Linked DNA regions of Chryseolinea soli. The protein of the gene in region 1 interacts with the protein of each later gene in a pairwise test. Links are inferred from orthologs where the notes say so. Each region holds a gene or a part of one and is shown in the gene's direction. Other genes may lie near its edges. The genes, in order: rsfS and D4L85_RS05685.

Region 1 (9,307 bases):
TCTATTCGCAACGTCCGGCCTATGAATCCATTGAAGCGGTGACGGATTGCCAGCTGTTCCTGATCCGTTTTGATGCGCTGCAAAAGCTCTATGCGCAGAGCCTTTCTCTAAATGTGATGGGACGGAAAGCACTCGAGAAAGCCTGTATGGACAGAGACTACTTCCTGAAAAAAATTATCCATCTTCCCGCCAAAGACAAGTATGAATGGTTTCTGAAAGTTTACCCGGAAGTATACAGAGCTGCCCGGCTCGGCGATATTGCCTCTTTCTTAGGCATAAAACAGGAGACGCTTAGCCGCATCAGGCGGAAATTATCCTTAAACCAATAGCGCAAACCGAACGTCTTCGCTTTTTGACCTAGGTCAAAAAATACCAGGTATTACCCGCGTTGATTTGTACATAAAATTCAGAACTTATGTATGCAATCAATCACGCGGCGACCAGCTTGCTGCTCAAAAAAGATCGGCCAAACGTCCCCATTCTACCCCTGCTGATCTCCACCCAAGTCGTTGAACTATTTTGGGTCGCGTTTAACTACCTGGGCATCGAACATTTTTCTGTGCGGGACGGGAAACTTCATCTCGATTTTCTTCCCTACTCACACTCCATCTTCTCCAGCCTCTTGTTGTCGCTGATCTCCTACGGCATAGTTCGCTGGATCGTCAAGAACAAGCCCTTGGCCTTGCCTTTTGCGTTGGGCGTGCTGTCGCATGTGGCGCTGGATATTCTTTTTCACGAGAAGGACATCAGGCTTTCGCCGTTCAGCGAGACGCCGGTTTGGGGGCTGGGCATCATTTCATTCCCGTTCCTGAACTTTGTCCTGGAATTTCTTTACGGAATATTTTGCTGGTGGTATTTCAAAGGCAACAAGCGGCTTTTAGCGGCGATTATACTATTTAACATATTCGACCTGCCTGTGATGCTCGCGTCGGGGAAGGCGTTGGATGTATTTATCCTCTACCCTGCCATTCTACCCACATTTATACTTCTACAAATCCTGATCACCTGGTACCTGGTGGCGAGGTTCAGCAAAAGCGCAGACGAGAATCGCCATTGAATTTTCTGTCGCGAATTTCAGGACAGCGTACGGAATTCAAGGGCATTTCGCTAATTTCGCGGAGGCAGTTTTGTCGAATACGAACGATGGGATAAAAGAGGTTAGCGAATTCTCAAACTGCCGCACCCCTATTCATTTGACTGCCTTTGTTCATTATGTTCATCGTGAAGGAAAATCCGGAGTTTAAGGATCTGCATGACCCTATTGGTGAATCCATGCCGATGGTTGCGAGGGCTTACAAAGTATGAAGGACGAATCCATCACCCTGGAAAGCCTTCAGAAAGAACTTTCAGCCGTGCGCCACCAACTGAAAGAGAAAGAGGCTTTGTTCAACAGCATTACGGAGAGCACACTGGCGGGCTATTGGATCTTTAACATCCCGGAGAACACCATGTTCATCAGCCCGCACCTGAAGGCCATGCTGGGCTATGAAGACTCGGAATTAGAGAACTCGACCGAGACCATCAACAGGCTGATGCATCCTTCCGATCTGCCCGACACCTATGCACTGCTGGCAAAACACATTGAATCCGATGGCCTGATCCCTTTTGAGATCGAATGTCGATATAAACACAAGGACGGGTCGATCGTGTGGGTGATCTGTTCGGGAAATATTGTCGAACGCGATGAGCAAGGCAACCCGCTTGTCATGATCGGTTGCCACATCGACAACACAGAACTAAAGAAAGCGGAGGGCATCGCCAAGTACGCCGACGAGCTGGAGCGGAAAAATACTGAAATGGAACAGTTCGCCTATGTGGCCTCACACGACCTGCAGGAGCCGCTTAACACGATACAAGGCTTCATTTCTCTCTTGAGCAATAAACTCTCGAAAAATCCGGATCCGGAAGTTTCGCAATACATCGGCTACATCCAACAAGGCGCTACCCGGATGTCGGGTCTCATCCGGGGACTGCTGGAGTATTCCCGGATCGGAAAAGAAAATGTGATGTCAAAAGTCGACTGCAACGAGATCCTGAAAGAGGTGCGCGCCGATCTCAGCCATTTGATAGAAGCCTGTGATGCCACCATTGAAGTGGATGAATTGCCCGCGTTAATGGGCTACGCCATGGAACTGCGGATCGTGTTTCAAAATCTCATCAGCAATGCCTTAAAGTTCAGAAGCAAAGAGCCGCCGCGGGTGAAGATCTCCTGTATCAAAAAAGGCGAATATTGGAATTTTCTTGTGGCCGATAACGGCATCGGAATAGATCCAACGCATCATGAAAAAATATTCAGACTCTATCAACGGCTCCATCCCCGGGGTATGTATGAAGGCAATGGCCTGGGCCTGGCACAATGCCACAAGATTGTAACCGAGCTTCACAACGGGCAGATCTGGGTGGAACAAAACACACCGAAGGGAAGCGTCTTCAACTTCACCATACCGTAATGGAGGATCATCAAAAACTGAATTTGGCCCTGCTGATCGACGACGACGATGTAGTCAACGTTCTGAACACCATTATGGTCCGTCAAACCGGGTGCGTGGAGTCCGTGCTCTCCATCCAGTCGGCTGAAAAAGCGTTGGAGACCTTGTCGGCCTTTCAGCGCGAAAAGAAATGGCCTTCACTGATCTTCGTGGATATCAACATGCCCGGCATGGATGGATGGCAGTTCATCGACCAGTTCAGAGAAAGCTTCTCAACCCACAAGCAGAAATGTATCATCTGCATGCTCTCCAGTTCGCTCGATCCGCGCGATAAACAGAAGGCTGCGCAATCGGATATGGTGGACCACTATGCTTCGAAACCTCTCAGCAAGGAAGTCGTTCATACGGTATGGAAGAAGTATGTGGACTTTCGTGACGACCTAACGTAAAACACCATGGCCTACAGCGAGAAATTGGCCGACCGCATTCGCGAACGATTCAACGAACTCCGCCACGTGGAAGAGAAAACCATGATGGGTGGACTCGTATTCATGTACAATGGAAAAATGTGCGTTGGCGTGATGAAGGACGAATTGATGTGCCGCATCGATAAAAATTTTCACGCGCAGGCTATTGTAAAGAAAGGTTGCCGGACGATGGATTTCACAAACCGGCCGATGATCGGTTATGTTCTGGTGGATGAAAGCGGGATAAAATCGAAAAAAGATTTCGATTATTGGATCGATCTTTCGCTGGCCCATAATAAAGACGCGAAGGCATCGAAAAAGACCGGTACAAGAAAAACTTTGTTGAAGCGGGGTAAAAAATAGTTCGTTCGTTATCCGAATCGCATTTAATCCAAACCGAGATCATCGGTGATGCTATGGGTCAATTTGATTTCACTCACCGGTATGCCGGAGGATTCACTCACGATGTGGATGACTATTCGCTCGACCTCTCTTATATCCATCGCCTTTTCTGGGTGCATTGAAATTTTGGCATAGATACAATTCACAAAATCCTGAACGGTATAGATTTGCCCAGCCTCCTGGTCGGGGATGGAGATATTAAAACGTTTCTCCATGTTGATGAGCAGTTCGACGGTGTCTAAACCCATGGGCTGGTGTACATTAATTTATAAAAATAATCAACAGGAAGTATTGGCGTCCTATAGCGCACGCCGTCACACTACTTTATAACCAACCTCTTTCACACCAAACACCCGCTCCTTCCCCTCCATTAAAACGCGAAGCCTCCCCGACTCATCCACCCCTGCGATCATGCCCTCCACGGGCATGCCGTCCACGTCAAACGACAACGGCGTGTTTAATCCGTACAAGACATTCAGATAATCCTCCATCAGTAAAGTCATCTTCCCTTCGCGCAGTTGCAGGTAACGCGCTTCAAGAAATTTCAGTAACGTTTCCAACTCCGTCTGCAGGTCAAATTGGAGTCCGGTCAAGACGCTCAACGATGTTGCCGTATCGGTGCCGAATTTCTGCTGATTAACATTCAACCCGATGCCCACCACCACATGCGAGAACTTATTTCCCGAAATCTGGCTTTCCACCAGTATACCGCATACTTTTTTGGAGCCGACGTAAATGTCATTGGGCCATTTTACACGAACGGCGGTGCATGCTTTGGCCGTCACGTAGTCGTGGAGCGCCAGTGAAGTGAAGATGTTCAGGTAAAATTGGTCCTTTACCGCCAGCGTGGTGGGTTTCAGGATGAGCGAGAAGGTAAAATTCTTGCCGGGTTCGGCCTCCCAGCCGTTTCCGCGCTGGCCTCGGCCGGCCGTTTGATTCGGGGTGATCACCAAAGTGCCTTCCACCGGCCCGGAATTCTGGCAAAGTTGCAGGGCCAGGGTGTTGGTGGAATGACATTCCGGCACAAAAACAAGGTTTTTTCCAAGGAAAAGCGTACTGGCAGGAATTTTATACAAGGTATTTTTGATTAGTTTTGTGGGTTAAACAAAAAACGAAGATAGATTAATGGCTAAAAAAAGGAAGGGAGCCAGCGCCGAAAAGCTTAGCGATGTGATTGTAAAGGGCATGCAGGAGAAAAAGGCCACGGATATTGTGATCATGGACCTTCGCAAGATAAAGAACGCCGTTGCTGACTTCTTCGTGATCTGTTCCGGAAACTCCGACAAACAACTGGATGCTATTTCAGACTCCGTAGACGCCGAAGTTTTTAAGACCCTGAAAGAAAATCCCTGGCACACCGAAGGAAAAAACAATAAAGAGTGGATGCTGCTCGACTATATTGACGTAGTGGTCCACATCTTCCGCAAAGACCGACGCGAATTTTATGCGCTGGAAAGACTTTGGGGTGACGCGGACATTACCGAAATTGAAGACGGTAAATAAAAACCAATTCATTTACAACACGTTATTGATTTGATATTTTAAAAATTGACGAGGAAATAGATAATGGCTGACAAGAAAGAAAATAATAAGCCCCTTTTACCCAATAAGCCACCCCGTGGCAACTACCAGGTTTGGGTCATTCTGGCCACACTGGCGGTGATCTTCGGAGTCATGTATTTCAGCAATTCAAGCAACCTGAAAGACCTGGACTACGACGATTTCAAGACGATGGTGAGCAATGGCGACGTAAAAAAGGTGGTGCTGGTTCAAAACCGGAAATTCGTAGAAGTAACCCTGACGCAGGATGCCCTGAACAACGTCAAATATAAGGACGACCTCAACAAGGGCATGCTCAGCACGCCCAACAACAGCGGTCCGCACTATGTCATGCACGTGGTAGACGCCGGCAACTTCGACCAGGAGTTCCGCACCTTCCGCGACAAGCTGCCCGCCGCTAAATCGCCCGAATACAAACCCGAAGACCGCGAAGACTACTTTCAGCTCTTCGTGCAATGGGGCTTCCTCTTCCTGCTCCTGTTTGGCTTCTGGATGCTGATGCGCCGCATGACCGGTGGCGCCGGCCCCGGCGGACAGATCTTTAACATCGGCAAATCCAAAGCCGCCCTCTTCGACGCCGAAAGCAAAGTAAAAATCACTTTCGCCGACGTAGCGGGGCTGGACGAAGCCAAGGAAGAAGTAAAAGAGATCGTAGACTTTTTGAAGACCCCCGGTAAGTTCACCAAGCTGGGTGGTAAAATACCCAAAGGCGCTCTCCTGGTGGGCCCTCCCGGTACCGGTAAGACCTTATTGGCAAAAGCCGTTGCCGGCGAAGCAGGCGTTCCCTTCTTCTCGCTCTCCGGCTCCGACTTCGTGGAAATGTTTGTCGGCGTGGGCGCGGCCCGCGTGCGCGACCTCTTCAAGCAAGCCAAGGAAAAAGCACCCTGTATCGTGTTCATCGACGAAATTGACGCCATCGGACGCTCCCGCGGACGCGGCCAGTTGCCCGGTGCCAACGACGAACGTGAAAACACATTGAACTCGCTGCTGGTAGAAATGGACGGCTTTGCCACCGACAGCGGTGTGATCATCCTGGCCGCCACCAACCGTCCCGACGTGCTGGATTCAGCCTTGCTGCGCCCCGGACGTTTCGACCGCCAGATCAGCATCGACAAGCCGGACATCGTAGGACGCGAGGCGATCTTCAAAGTGCATTTGAAGCCCATCAAACTCGATCCGAGCTTGGATCCCAAAAAACTTTCGGCGCAGACACCCGGTTTTGCCGGCGCAGAAATTGCCAACGTATGTAACGAAGCGGCCCTCATTGCCGCCCGCAGAGATAAGAAAGCCGTAGACATGCAGGACTTCCAGGATGCCATCGACCGTGTGATCGGTGGTCTGGAAAAGAAGAACAAGATCATTCTCCCCGAAGAGAAAAAGATCGTGGCCTTCCACGAAGCCGGTCACGCTGTGGCAGGCTGGTTCCTGGAGCATGCCGACCCGCTGGTGAAAGTGAGCATCGTGCCCCGCGGTGTAGCCGCACTGGGCTATGCGCAGTATCTCCCCCGCGAGCAGTTCCTGTATCAAACCGAGCAGATGACCGACGAGATGTGCATGGCCTTTGGTGGCCGCGCAGCAGAAGAAATTGTCTTCGGCAAGATCTCGACCGGCGCGCTCAGCGACCTCGAGCGGATCACCAAAATGGCCTACAGCATTGTGACCATCTATGGTATGAATCCCGCCATCGGAAACATGTCGTTCTACGACTCCAAACAATCGGACTACGCGTTCCAGAAACCGTACTCCGAAGCGATGGCTGAGAAGATCGACGATGAAGTGAAGAAAATTATCGATGCGGCATACGCCCGCACCAAGCAGTTGCTGATCCAGCACCGTCAATACCTTGACCTGATCGCCAAGGAATTGCTGGAGAAAGAGATCCTGTTCCAGGCCGATCTGGAAAGACTCATCGGCAAACGCCCCTTCGAGAAGCTGACCACTTACCAGCAGTTCACCAACGGCCAGGGTAAGTATGAGAAGAAAGCACTCGAAAACGAGCAGCCGGGTGTTGACCCCACTCCTACGCTGGAGGGCGAGGCGCCCGAGGAAGCGAACTAGCTTGATTTAGACATTTTAATCTTACTTTTGAACTCAGGTGTCCCAAGCACCTGAGTTTTTTTATGATCGAACCCGTCGCCAGCCTTCACGGAAAGAAAATATTCTTTGCTTCCGACTTTCACCTGGGTGTTCCCGACCACGCCACCAGTTTGCAACGCGAAAAACGCATCGTAGCCTGGCTGGAGGAAGTGCGGCACGAGGCCCACAGCATTTATCTGCTGGGCGACATCTTCGACTTCTGGTTCGAGTATCGTCACGCCATCCCCCGCGGGTTCATCCGCCTCCAAGGCAAGCTGGCTGAGCTGCGCGACGCGGGTATCCCCATCGTGTTCTTCACGGGCAATCACGATATGTGGATGTTCGACTACTTTCCTACGGAGCTAGGCATTCCCATCTTCCGCGATCCACAAGTGCTGCAGGTGGGCGCACAAAAATTGCTTATCGGTCATGGCGATGGATTGGGTCCGGGCGACCACACGTATAAATTCATCAAGAAGTTTTTCAACAGCAAGTTGTGTCAATGGTTGTTTGCGCGCCTTCATCCCAACTTTGGCATAGGCATTGCAAACTATTGGTCGCGCAAGAGCCGCCTGGGTAATCAGAAGCGCGAGGAAAAATTTGAGGGAGAAGAAGGCGAGTTTCTTTGGTCCTATTGCAAAGACCTGGAAAGCCGCGAGCACTTCGACTACTACATCTTTGGCCATCGCCACCTTCCGCTCGACCTGCAGATCGGCGCCAACAGCCGCTACATCAACACGGGCGAGTGGGTGAATTTCAGCACCTATGCCGAATATGATGGACAGCAGGTAGCACTTAAAACTTTCAAATCCCCCACATGAAATATCCGCTCCGGTTTTTGTTTTTAGTGTTGGTGCTCAGCGTCTCCGCGGCGTCGGCGCAAGTGAAGATCAAATCCATTTCCCTCAGCGATACCATTCTCTACGCCACCGTGGACCGGCCCGGCGACCTCTACGTGATCACCAAAGGCGGGCAACTGCAACGGTTCGCGCCGGACGCAACCCTGGGGGTGGTCTACAAACTCGGCACCCTGCCCACACAGTTTGATCCCCGCGACGGCTCGCGGCTTTTTGCTTATTTCCGGAACGACCGCCATTATGCTTTTTATAATCCGTCGTTCGACATGACCGCCTCATATCACCTCGATTCGTCCTTTGTGATCGAGCCCTGGCTGGTCACCATCTCCGGCGACCACGACATCTGGGTGGTTGATGCCGCCGACGGTAGTTTGAAAAAAGTTACTAAGGCCACGGAGACCGTCGATGTGGACGTGAAGATTCCCCCCGGGCTTTATAAGGATGTCAAGGCGTTTACCGCTATCCGGGAGTACCAGGGGTTTGTTTTCTTGCTGCAGCCGCGCAAAGGCATCCAGGTCTTCAACCGGATGGGAAAATGGCTCAGGACCATCGAAAGCCCAACGCTGAAAAGCTTCAATTTTATCGGCGAAGAACTGTACTATATCGAGGCGAACAAGCTCAAGTTCTTCAACTTATTCACCACCGAGACCCGCGAACAGGCCCTGCCCCAGCCCGCCCAATTCTTCCTGGTCACCGACGAGCGGATCTATAGTATCCGGGACAAGACAATCGATTTTTTTACGCCAAAACCGTAATACCGTACTATAAAACTGTTCATTTTTGAACATCTTTGTACCCTCAGGGACAGTCGTGTCCGCTTTATGGGCGAAATTCGCTTGATTTCGAAGTTGGCACAAAATTCCCTGGAGATGATCATTCACCCTAAATCTACCATACACTGTGAATCCTGAAGGCGGCAAAATTTTAATGATCGATGATGATGAAGATGTGTTGCTCGCGGCCAAGATGTTGCTCAAGAAGCAAGGCCACCACGTGATCATTGAGAAGAATCCAAAGAAAATTCCCTTCCTCCTCAACAACGATAGCTATGATGTGATCTTGCTCGACATGAACTTCAGCAAGGACATCACCAGCGGCAAGGAAGGTTTTTATTGGCTGGAGCAGATCCTGGCCCACGACCCCACGGCCGTGGTCATCCTCATCACCGCTTTTGGCGATGTGGAGATGGCCGTGCGTGCCCTCAAACAAGGCGCGACCGATTTCATTCTCAAACCCTGGCAAAATGAAAAGCTCATCGCCACCATCGCCACGGCGATACGGTTGAAGCAATCGTACAACCAGGTCGATAAGTTGAAGAAAGCAAAGGAGATGCTGGAGGAACAGATCAGCAAGCCTTTCGGCGATATCATTGGCGACAGCGGTTCCATCAAGGAAGTGTTCGCCCTCATCGACAAAGTGGCGAAGACCGATGCCAACGTGTTGATCCTGGGCGAGAACGGGACGGGCAAAGAGCTCATCGCGCGCGCCATCCACCAACGCTCGCTGCGCAAAGACA
Region 2 (9,446 bases), 3.3 Mb from region 1 along the record:
GGCGGCGGCGTTGAAGAGCGCGCGCCCGCCGGCGAGTGAGCCGGTGAACCCGACGGCTTTGATCAAAGGATGCGTCACCAGTTGCACGCCACTTTCATGACCGGCGCCTTGCAACAAGGAGAAGACGCCTTCGGGCATGTTGGTGGCACGCGCTGCGCGCACGATGGCGTCGCCGGTCATTTCCGATGTGGCCGGATGACCGGGGTGAGATTTATAGACGACACAACAACCCGCGGCGAGCGCGGAGATCGTGTCGCCACCGGCAACCGAAAACGCAAATGGAAAATTGCTGGCGCCAAACACGCCGATCGCACCGAGGGGGATCTGCATTTGCCGGATGTCGGCTTTGGGAAGCGGCTGGCGGTCGGGTTGGGCTGGGTCGATCATGGCGCGCACCCACGAACCTTCCGTGATGAGCGCAGCAAAGAGTTTTATCTGGTTGATGGTGCGCGTGATCTCGCCATCGAGACGCGCACTGGGCAGACCTGTTTCGCGTTGGGCCATTTCATTGAGCGGTGCGCGGACTAACGATAGTTCATGGGCAATGCGTTCAAGGAACGCGGCTCTCGCTGCACCCGTCAGTTGGCGATAGCGGGCGAACGCTTCCGTTGCCAAGCGGGCAGCTTGGTCCACTTCGGCGGCGGTGGCTTCAAAGAACCTTACATCGACGTCGTCGTTGCTGAATGTTTTTGTGCCCGAGGCCGCGGCAGTATATCCGATGAGTTGTTTTCCCGTAAGCGTCATAGCGATGGAGTCAAAGTTTGTAAAACAGGAGATGAATTTATGACAAATGACGCATTATGGAGCTATGCAAAGGTCTTTAATTTACGAGTGGCATGTTCATCCCGAGCTTTAGCATCCACTGCTTTAATGCTGAGAACATTACATAGATTTTGTATTCCAGTAATCCTGCTTTATATTCGCACTTGAAAGTTCATCATACGATGGATAGATTTGTTTCACTTAAATAAAAAACGCTATGGCAAAAACAGCGAAGAAGTCTGCTAAGAAAGCAGCAAAGAAGACTGCGAAGAAGGCAGCAAAGAAAACTGCTAAGAAAGCAGCAAAGAAAACTGCTAAAAAAGCAGCAAAGAAGAAATAATCCGATAGCTGGAAAAAAGGCTGCCCGAAACGGCAGCCTTTTTCGTTTTTAGCCCACGCTAACCCAACCTTCCGAGTCAAGGCAGGTGTCTTGACAAACATCAGGCCATTCGAAACCGGGTATCGCCTCCCTTTTTTCCGTCGCCCCCTCTTCATTCATCCATTTTTTTTCATGTCACCTCCGGCGTTTGAGAGTGATCGGCACAAATCTTTGGGCTGTCACGGCAAAAATGCATTTCATCCATCCTAATCATGACGCTTGGCGGCTTCATGGTTTTTCTTTTTTTCAAAGAATGAAGCTATATTGACTGGTATGACGCGGTATCTTCTTTTCCTGTGCTTTGCAGTGCCTTTCTTCTCTTTTCAGAAAAGACCTCAACCCGTCCGTTTCTGGCAGCCAGCCGTTTCCAACATCTATCCCGACAGCTTTGCCATCTATTGGACCTGCGCCGGGGTGCCCTCGGCCACTAAACTTCCCATCCGCGTCCATTTCATGAACGTCTATGGCGACGAAGTTTTTATTTCGCGTCAAGTCACCGACACCATTGTGGATTTTCGTTTCGACAACTTCAATGAGCGAAACCTCATCATTTCCTCGTCGACCCCATCGCGCAAGCGCGCCAGCAACGATACGTACGGTCTGCGGATCTTGACCAAGCGACCGGCCATTGAGGAAGTGAAAATGGTACTCGCCTTCGACCCCTCCTTGCAACACTATCTGCAGCTCGCCGATGCCTACGAAAAGGAGGAATGTTTTGTGAATGCGATCTTCATCTACCACCAAATGATGAAAATGGATATCGTCCTGGGCACGCAGTATTGGCAGGAATTCAAGACGCGCAACCTGCGCAAAGTTAATAGTCCCGCATCTCCTAATAATTAAGATCCATCCCCTTCTAAGGCTGAGGTTTTTTAAAGAAGGTTGCTATATTGGACCCGCCTAACGATTGGTGCGTTATAGTCTATGCATTTTTCCGAAGATCAAATCCTGTCCATGGCTCCCGACGACGCCTCCAAGAAGTCGGGAAAGGAATTAGCCAATCCGTCGAAGTGGGGCAAGCGCGAAGAGAGTGACCGCGCGTTGTGGGGCGAGTGCCAGGGGAGCGGCAAGCTTCCCTATCAAACCCAGATCGACCTGGTGAACATTGCATTTAAATGTTCTTGTCCCAGCCGAAAGTTTCCCTGCAAACATGGACTGGGGTTGCTATTGCTCTATGCACGCGACAAGAAATTATTCAAGGCCGCGACAGAACCCGATTGGGTCACCGCCTGGCTTGATAAGCGCAACGAGCGGGAAGAGCAGAAATCCGAAAAAAAAGAAAAAGAAAAGAAAGCCGATCCCGCCGCGCAGGCCAAACGCCAGGAGACGCGCACAAAGCGCGTGGAAGAAGGCATGGGCGAACTACGGCTATGGATCAAAGACATTGTGCGCAACGGACTGGTTTCCATCCCTGGCAAAGATCCGGCCTACTTCGAAACCATGACGCGACGCATGGTCGACGCACAAGCCCCCGGACTGGCGGCGATGGTGCGCACGCTGCGCGACATCAATTTTTTTCAGGACGGATGGCAAACCGCATTCCTCGACCAACTCCTGCGCATCTATCTCGTGCTTGAGGGATTTCCCCGCCTCGAAACCTTGTCGCCCGCGTTGCAAGTGGAACTGCGAACCCAGGTAGGGTTCACCCAAAGTCTGGACGACGTGCGCGCCGAAGCCGGCCTGCGCGATGAATGGTTTGTGCTGGCCAAGCGCACGACGCGCGAAGACGCGATCACCGTGGAGCGCAACTGGCTGTTCGGACGTTCATCGCGACGCTATGCGCTGATCCTCCAGTTTTACGCCAAAGGACAATTTCCCGAAATGAACCTCATGGCCGGATCGTGGATCGATGCCGAAGTGAGTTTTTTTAAAGGCGCCTATCCTTTGCGCGCCCTGATCAAACAATATTATAGCGGCCAACCGAATAACTCCATCGATGGCCTCAAGAACTGGAATGCCGTGGAGCAAGTGGCCTCCGAAATACTTCGTGTGAATCCACTGCTGGATAGCGTGCCGGTGGTAGTTGAAAACGTGATCCCTTTCAAGGATGGCGATCGATGGATGTTGAAAGACGAAGAAGGCAACGGTGTTTTTATCCCGGCTACGTTCCAGCAAGGTTGGCAACTGATGGCCTTGAGTGGCGGCGCGCCGTTGAAAATGTTTGCCATGGGCAAGCACCAGGATTTTGAACCGCTCGGGGTTTGGGTAAACAACCGTTACACATTTTTTGCATGAAGGCCTGGGAAACCATAGTGAACAACGCCATGCTGGGCACCACCAAGCTGCCCCTTCGCGCAAACGATCTGCCGGCGGCCATTACAGAACAAGTCGACGTGAGCGATACGCCGGATGCCGAAGAGGATTTTCTTCGTTTTGGGAGTTTGGTGTATCAATACCGGCAGTCCGGTTGTGTTCCCCTCGATCTCCGGTCGGCGGTCTTGTCGGCAGCGGAAGCGGAGATAAAACCGTATTGTCACACGGATTCCACCACGGTGTTGCGAACGATCCTTTCTGAAGAACACTACGCCCTGCTAAAACTTTGGCTTACGCAATGTGACCGCGCCCATAAATGCGCTGAACCGGAATGGGCGCCGGCTTTACTCGACATCAGCATTCAAAAAAAAGAACTGCGGTCCCTCATCCAGTCGGTGTGTGGAAAAAGGGGTGAATGGCTGGGTCGTTTAAACCCGCAATGGAATTTCTCGGCGCCGGAAGCAGACATTCAAACGGTGTGGCAGACCGGCCGGGCAGAAGAGCGGAAGGAACTGCTCAAGTCGCTTCGTATGCAACAACCTGCCGCCGCCCTTGAACTGCTGCAAAGCTCGTGGAACGCCGAAGGTGCCAATGAAAAAGTTTCCTTCCTGGAAATTTTGAACACGGGCCCGTCGGAACACGACCTCGCCTGGTTGGAAGGGTTGAAGGAGAAAGGAACGAAGGTGAACAACGCCATACTGGACCTCATAAAACGTATCCCCACGTCACAACCGGTACAAGGCTACAAGACGATCCTAAAAGAAGCCGTGAACGTGAAAAATTCGAAAGCGTTATTGGGCATGTTGGCCAAAACGACGATCGAAGTAAATGAAAAGATTGCCTTCCCCGAGGAGATCTTTAAAAGCGGTATCGAAAAGCTGAGCAGCGACAAGAACGTGAGCGATGCGCAGTACATTCTCATCCAGTTGATCGCATCCGTGCCTCCGTCGTTTTGGAACGATCATTTGAAGGAAACACCGGAAGCGATCATAAAACTGTTTCAAAAAGAAAAAAAGACCGCCCTCTATGTTCCGGCAATAGCCATAGCGGCCGTAAAATTTCGCGATACCACCTGGACCCAGGCGTTGATGGACCATGGCGACGCCGAAATATTGGAAAGTGCTTTGGTGTCGCTTATCGAATCGCTGCCGGCAAAGGACCGCGATCGCTATGCCTTGCGGTTCATAAAACAAAGACCCCAGGAATTGATCAATATGCTCTCCGGCTTCGACGATGAGTGGAGCAATGACCTGGCCAAAGCCGTGCTCAGCTACACCTCCCAGGAAGTGTATGCCTACAACAAGACATTTTATCGCGCCGCCGTCAAAAATATTCCCGTTGCGATGCTAAAGGATCTTGAATCCTTTATGCCTTCGGAAGAACAGAAGAAAGCCTACTGGCGAAACCAGTCGAATGAACTATCGGGGGTGTTGACGTTGAAGCAACAAATTCTCCAATCGTTCTCCAGTTAAAACAAAAAGCCATTTACCCAAAAAAAATATGAGCAGCATCTTACGCCAACACGCCGAGCACCAATTTGCCGAAGAACTCGAAGCCCTCGCCAAGAACGATTCCGATCGCAAACCGCCCAACTGGAAGCTCTCACCCCAATCGGTGGTGACCTACTTGCTTGGTGGCAAGTTGAAGAACGGATTCGAGGTGTCGCCAAAATATATCGGCAACAAAAGATTGATGGAGATCGCCGTGGCGACGCTCACCACGGACCGGGCCTTGTTGCTGTACGGTTTGCCGGGCACGGCCAAGTCGTGGGTGTCGGAGCATCTGTCGGCGGCAATCTCTGGCGACTCTACGATGGTGATCCAGGGAACGGCCGGCACCAGCGAAGAGGCGGTGCGCTATGGATGGAACTATGCGCTGTTGTTGGCGGATGGCCCCTCTAAAAAAGCACTGGTGGAAACGCCCGTGATGAAGGCCATGCAAGACGGCAAGATCGCCCGCATCGAAGAGCTCACGCGCATCGGGTCGGATGTGCAGGACACGCTCATCACCATTTTGTCGGAAAAAACATTGCCCGTCCCAGAGTTGAACACGGAAGTGCAGGCGGTGAAGGGATTCAATGTGATCGCTACTGCCAACAACCGCGACAAAGGTGTGAACGAATTGTCGGGTGCCCTGAAGCGCAGGTTCAACACCGTCATCCTCCCGCTGCCCGACAGCATCGAAGAAGAGATCGACATCGTGCGCCGGCGCGTGCAAAGTTTTGAGAAGGCGATGGATCTGCCGGCAGAGCCACCCGCCGTAGCAGAGATAAAACGCATCGTTACCATTTTCCGGGAATTGCGCTCAGGCGTATCGTTGGATGGTAAGACAAAAATCAAAACACCCTCCGGTACCTTGAGCACGGCCGAAGCCATTTCGGTGGTGAACAGCGGCGTGGCCATGGCCACCTACTTCGGCGACGGCTCGCTGAAAGCGGCCGACCTTGCCGCGGGCATCATCGGCGCGGTGGTGAAAGACCCGGTGCAAGACCGGATCATCTGGCAGGAATATCTCGAAACGGTGGTGAAGCCCCGCGACGAGTGGAAAGATATTTACAGAGCCTGCCGCGACCAGGGCATATGAGCATCCACGTACTCGGCATACGGCATCATGGCCCGGGATCGGCGCGGAATGTGAAAGCATTCCTGGAACAGTCGCGACCGGACATCGTTCTCGTGGAGGGTCCGCCCGAGGGCGACGAACTTCTGCGATGGGCAGCCCACAGCGAACTGAAACCGCCGGTGGCCATCCTGGCTTATCGTCCCGACAAACCCCAGCGCGCCGTCTTCTATCCTTTTGCAGAATTCAGTCCCGAGTGGCAGGCCATTCAATATGGCGCCAGACAAAATGTGCCCGTTCGATTTATGGACTTGCCGTTGTCGCATCGCTTTGCCCTGGATAAAGACGAGGATAAAAAAGAAACGGAGAAAAAAGAAACCGATGAAAAAGAGGATGACGGCATCACCAGTGCCGCCCTTTCGAATGCCGAAGCGAGCATAGAGGAATATCGTGATCCATTAAAATACCTGGCGGTGGCCGCGGGGTTCGATGACGGTGAGCGTTGGTGGGAGTATATGTTCGAGCAACGCATGGATCACCAAGGCACTTTCGAAGCGGTCCACGAAGCCATGCGCGCCCTGCGTTCCGAACTTCCGGAAAAGAAAGAGGTCGTCGAGAAACTTCGCGAGGCGCACATGCGCAAGATGATCCGCCAGGCGGAGAAAGATGGTTTTGCAAACATCGTCGTGATTTGTGGTGCCTGGCATGCCCCGGCGTTGACCGACATGCCCAAAGCAAAAGAAGATGCCGATCTGCTCAAGGGTCTTGCCAAAGTGAAAGTGGAAACGACGTGGATCCCGTGGACCTATAATCGCCTCACCTACGCCAGCGGCTATGGCGCCGGCATCAACTCGCCAGGATGGTATAGCCACCTTTGGCACTATCCGCTCGACAACGGCGTGCAGTGGATGGCAAAAGTGGCGCAAGTGTTTCGAAATCACGAGATGGATACTTCGGTAGCGCACATCATCGAGGCCGTCCGCTTGGCCGAAGCGTTGTCGTCGCTGCGGGGCATCAGCAAGTCGGGGTTGGCGGAGTTGAACGAAGCCACGCTGGCGGTACTTTGCAACGGCGACGACATTTTGTTGGAGCTGATCCGCGACGCGCTGATCGTGAGTGACACCATCGGCGCCGTGCCGGCCGAGATCCCCAAGCCGCCCTTGTTGCAGGATGTGGAACGGACGCAGAAAAAACTGCGCCTGCCCGCCGAAGCCGGCAACAAAGATCTGCTGCTCGACCTGCGCGAAGAACTTCACCTGGAACGAAGCATATTTTTACACCGCCTCCAATTGTTGGGCGTGACGTGGGGTCATCTAGCCCACGTACGGGGCAAAGGAACTTTCAAGGAGCAGTGGCAACTGCGTTGGGAACCGGAGTATTCTATATTAATAATAGAAAAAGGCAGCTGGGGCAACACCCTGGAAGAGGCCGTGATCCACTACGTTGCCCACGAAGCACAAGAGGCCACCAGCCTGGGGCAGGTGTGTGACCTGTTGGCAAAAGTGATCCCTTCCGATTTACCCGAAGCAGCAGAGACTCTGATCAATAGCATCAACAACCTGGCGGCCGCCACGGGCGATGTGATGCAATTATTAGAAGTGCTGCCCTCGCTGGTGTCGGTGTCGCGCTATGGCAACGTTCGCCAGACGGACGAGACCATGCTCCTCGGCATCGTGAACTCCATGATCGCCCGCATCTGTGTAAGTCTCCCGCCCGCGTGTGTCGCCGTGGATGACGACGCCGCGCAAAAGATAACGGAACATCTCTATCAACTCAGTGAATCGATCGCCCTCCTGAACCAAGCCGAGCAACGCGAGGAGTGGCATGAAACCCTAAGAGTCATTTGCGACAACGTCAACACCGCACCGCTCGTCGCCGGCTACAGCACCCGGCTGCTGGCCGATGCAAAAGTGATGGAGGGAAATGTGCTGGCCGACCGCTTTCATTTTGCCTTGACATTGGCCGGTACCCCATCCGTTGCAGCATCTTGGATGGAAGGATTTTTGAAAGGCAGTGGCACGATCCTGTTGCTGGACGAACGGCTCTGGACCCTAGTGAACGACTGGGTGCGGGGCATTCGCGAAGAGGATTTTATTGCGCTCCTTCCCCTCCTGCGACGAACCTTTTCCCAATTCACACACGCCGAACGACGAAAGATCGGAGAGAAGGCCAAACGACCCGGCAGCGGGCATGTGACGGCAAATGCATCAGGTGAGGACGCGGTCGATCACGAACGCGGCATCGCATCGTTGCCGGTGGTGATGCAACTTTTGGGATTGAAAAATAAACCGGGTGCGCCAACACCCATCACGCCTGAAGCGAACATCGTATGAGCGAACTCAACTCGAACGAAGAACAACAACACTTGCGCAAATGGCGCATGATCTTGGGCGGCGGTCAGAATGACGGCACCGATTATTCTTTACAGAACATCGACCTCCAGATCGACAAAACATTGGAAGCTTTATACGACGCCGAAAAGAAAGGTGGCCTGGGCGCTTCTTCGCCAAACGTGAGCCGCTGGCTGGGTGACATTCGCACCTACTTTCCCAACACGGTGGTGAAGGTGATGCAACAAGATGCCCTGAAGCGACTCGACCTCACATCGATGCTGCTCGAAAAAGAAATGCTGGAGAACGTAGAAGCCGATGTTCACCTCGTCGCCACACTGATGACCCTGAGTCGTGTCATTCCATCCAAGACCAAAGACACGGCGCGACAGGTCGTGCGCAAAGTGGTGGAGGAGCTCATGAAGAAGCTGGCACAACCCATGCAGCAAGCGGTAGCGGGCAGTCTGAACCGGTCCACACGCAACCGGCGGCCGCGTCACAACGAGATCAACTGGCACGCTACCATTCTCAAGAACTTAAAACATTATCAACCCGATTATAAAACTATTGTTCCCGAGGTGCGCATCGGCTATGGCAAACGCCGGCGTTCGTTGAAGGATGTGGTGCTTTGTTTGGATCAGAGCGGCAGTATGGGTACGTCGGTGATCTACTCCGGCATCTTCGGCGCGGTGATGGCGTCTATCCCGGCCATCCAAACCAAAATGGTCGTGTTCGATACGAACGTGGCCGACCTCACCGAAGAACTTACCGACCCGGTGGAACTTCTTTTTGGCGTTCAGCTGGGTGGAGGCACGGATATCAATCGCGCGCTCACGTATTGTCAGCAGATCATTCAGCGACCAACGGATACGGTACTGGTGCTGATCACCGATTTATATGAAGGGGGAAATCCCGAAGAGATGCGCAAGCGCGCCAAGGCGTTAACCGAGGCCGGTGTGCAAGTCATTGTCTTGCTGGCGTTGAACGACGATGGTGCGCCGGGCTATGATCACCAAAATGCCACCTACATGGCCACTCTCGGCATCCCGGTATTTGCCTGCACGCCCGATAAGTTTCCCGACCTCATGGCGGCTGCGCTCAGCAAGCAGGACATTGGCCTGTGGGCTGCGAAGGAGGAGATGATTACAAAGCGATGATTTTTG

The links.
Region 2: the proteins of rsfS (region 1) and D4L85_RS05685 interact in binary tests that used the Escherichia coli proteins (3 or more experiments, as listed by UniProt). The link is inferred for Chryseolinea soli from one-to-one orthologs.

The regions. Positions count from the first base shown.
Region 1 is NZ_CP032382.1:4,676,645-4,685,951, reverse strand. Bases 3,276-6,112 are described here. They hold rsfS (ribosome silencing factor), read left to right. Parts: upstream 3,276-4,423; coding sequence 4,424-4,801; downstream 4,802-6,112. Other genes in these bases: ftsH (ATP-dependent zinc metalloprotease FtsH), read left to right, coding at 4,865-6,112; D4L85_RS19910 (biotin--[acetyl-CoA-carboxylase] ligase), read right to left, coding at 3,613-4,323; D4L85_RS35070 (acyl carrier protein), read right to left, coding at 3,283-3,546. Outside these bases: D4L85_RS19940 (Crp/Fnr family transcriptional regulator), read left to right, coding at 1-329; D4L85_RS19935 (metal-dependent hydrolase), read left to right, coding at 416-1,057; D4L85_RS19930 (sensor histidine kinase), read left to right, coding at 1,302-2,450; D4L85_RS19925 (response regulator), read left to right, coding at 2,450-2,878; D4L85_RS19920 (TfoX/Sxy family protein), read left to right, coding at 2,885-3,259; more of ftsH, read left to right, coding at 6,113-6,916; D4L85_RS19895 (UDP-2,3-diacylglucosamine diphosphatase), read left to right, coding at 6,979-7,755; D4L85_RS19890 (hypothetical protein), read left to right, coding at 7,752-8,546; D4L85_RS19885 (sigma-54-dependent transcriptional regulator), read left to right, coding at 8,719-9,307. UniProt on the Escherichia coli protein: Functions as a ribosomal silencing factor. Interacts with ribosomal protein uL14 (rplN), blocking formation of intersubunit bridge B8.
Region 2 is NZ_CP032382.1:1,357,719-1,367,164, reverse strand. The notes cover bases 3,960-6,935. They hold D4L85_RS05685 (ATP-binding protein), read left to right. Parts: upstream 3,960-4,894; coding sequence 4,895-5,977; downstream 5,978-6,935. Other genes in these bases: D4L85_RS05680 (DUF5682 family protein), read left to right, coding at 5,974-6,935; D4L85_RS05690 (DUF5691 domain-containing protein), read left to right, coding at 3,960-4,866. Also shown: D4L85_RS05705 (aldehyde dehydrogenase (NADP(+))), read right to left, coding at 1-744; D4L85_RS34610 (hypothetical protein), read right to left, coding at 964-1,257; D4L85_RS05700 (hypothetical protein), read left to right, coding at 1,415-1,984; D4L85_RS05695 (SWIM zinc finger family protein), read left to right, coding at 2,066-3,376; more of D4L85_RS05690, read left to right, coding at 3,373-3,959; more of D4L85_RS05680, read left to right, coding at 6,936-8,286; D4L85_RS05675 (VWA domain-containing protein), read left to right, coding at 8,283-9,440.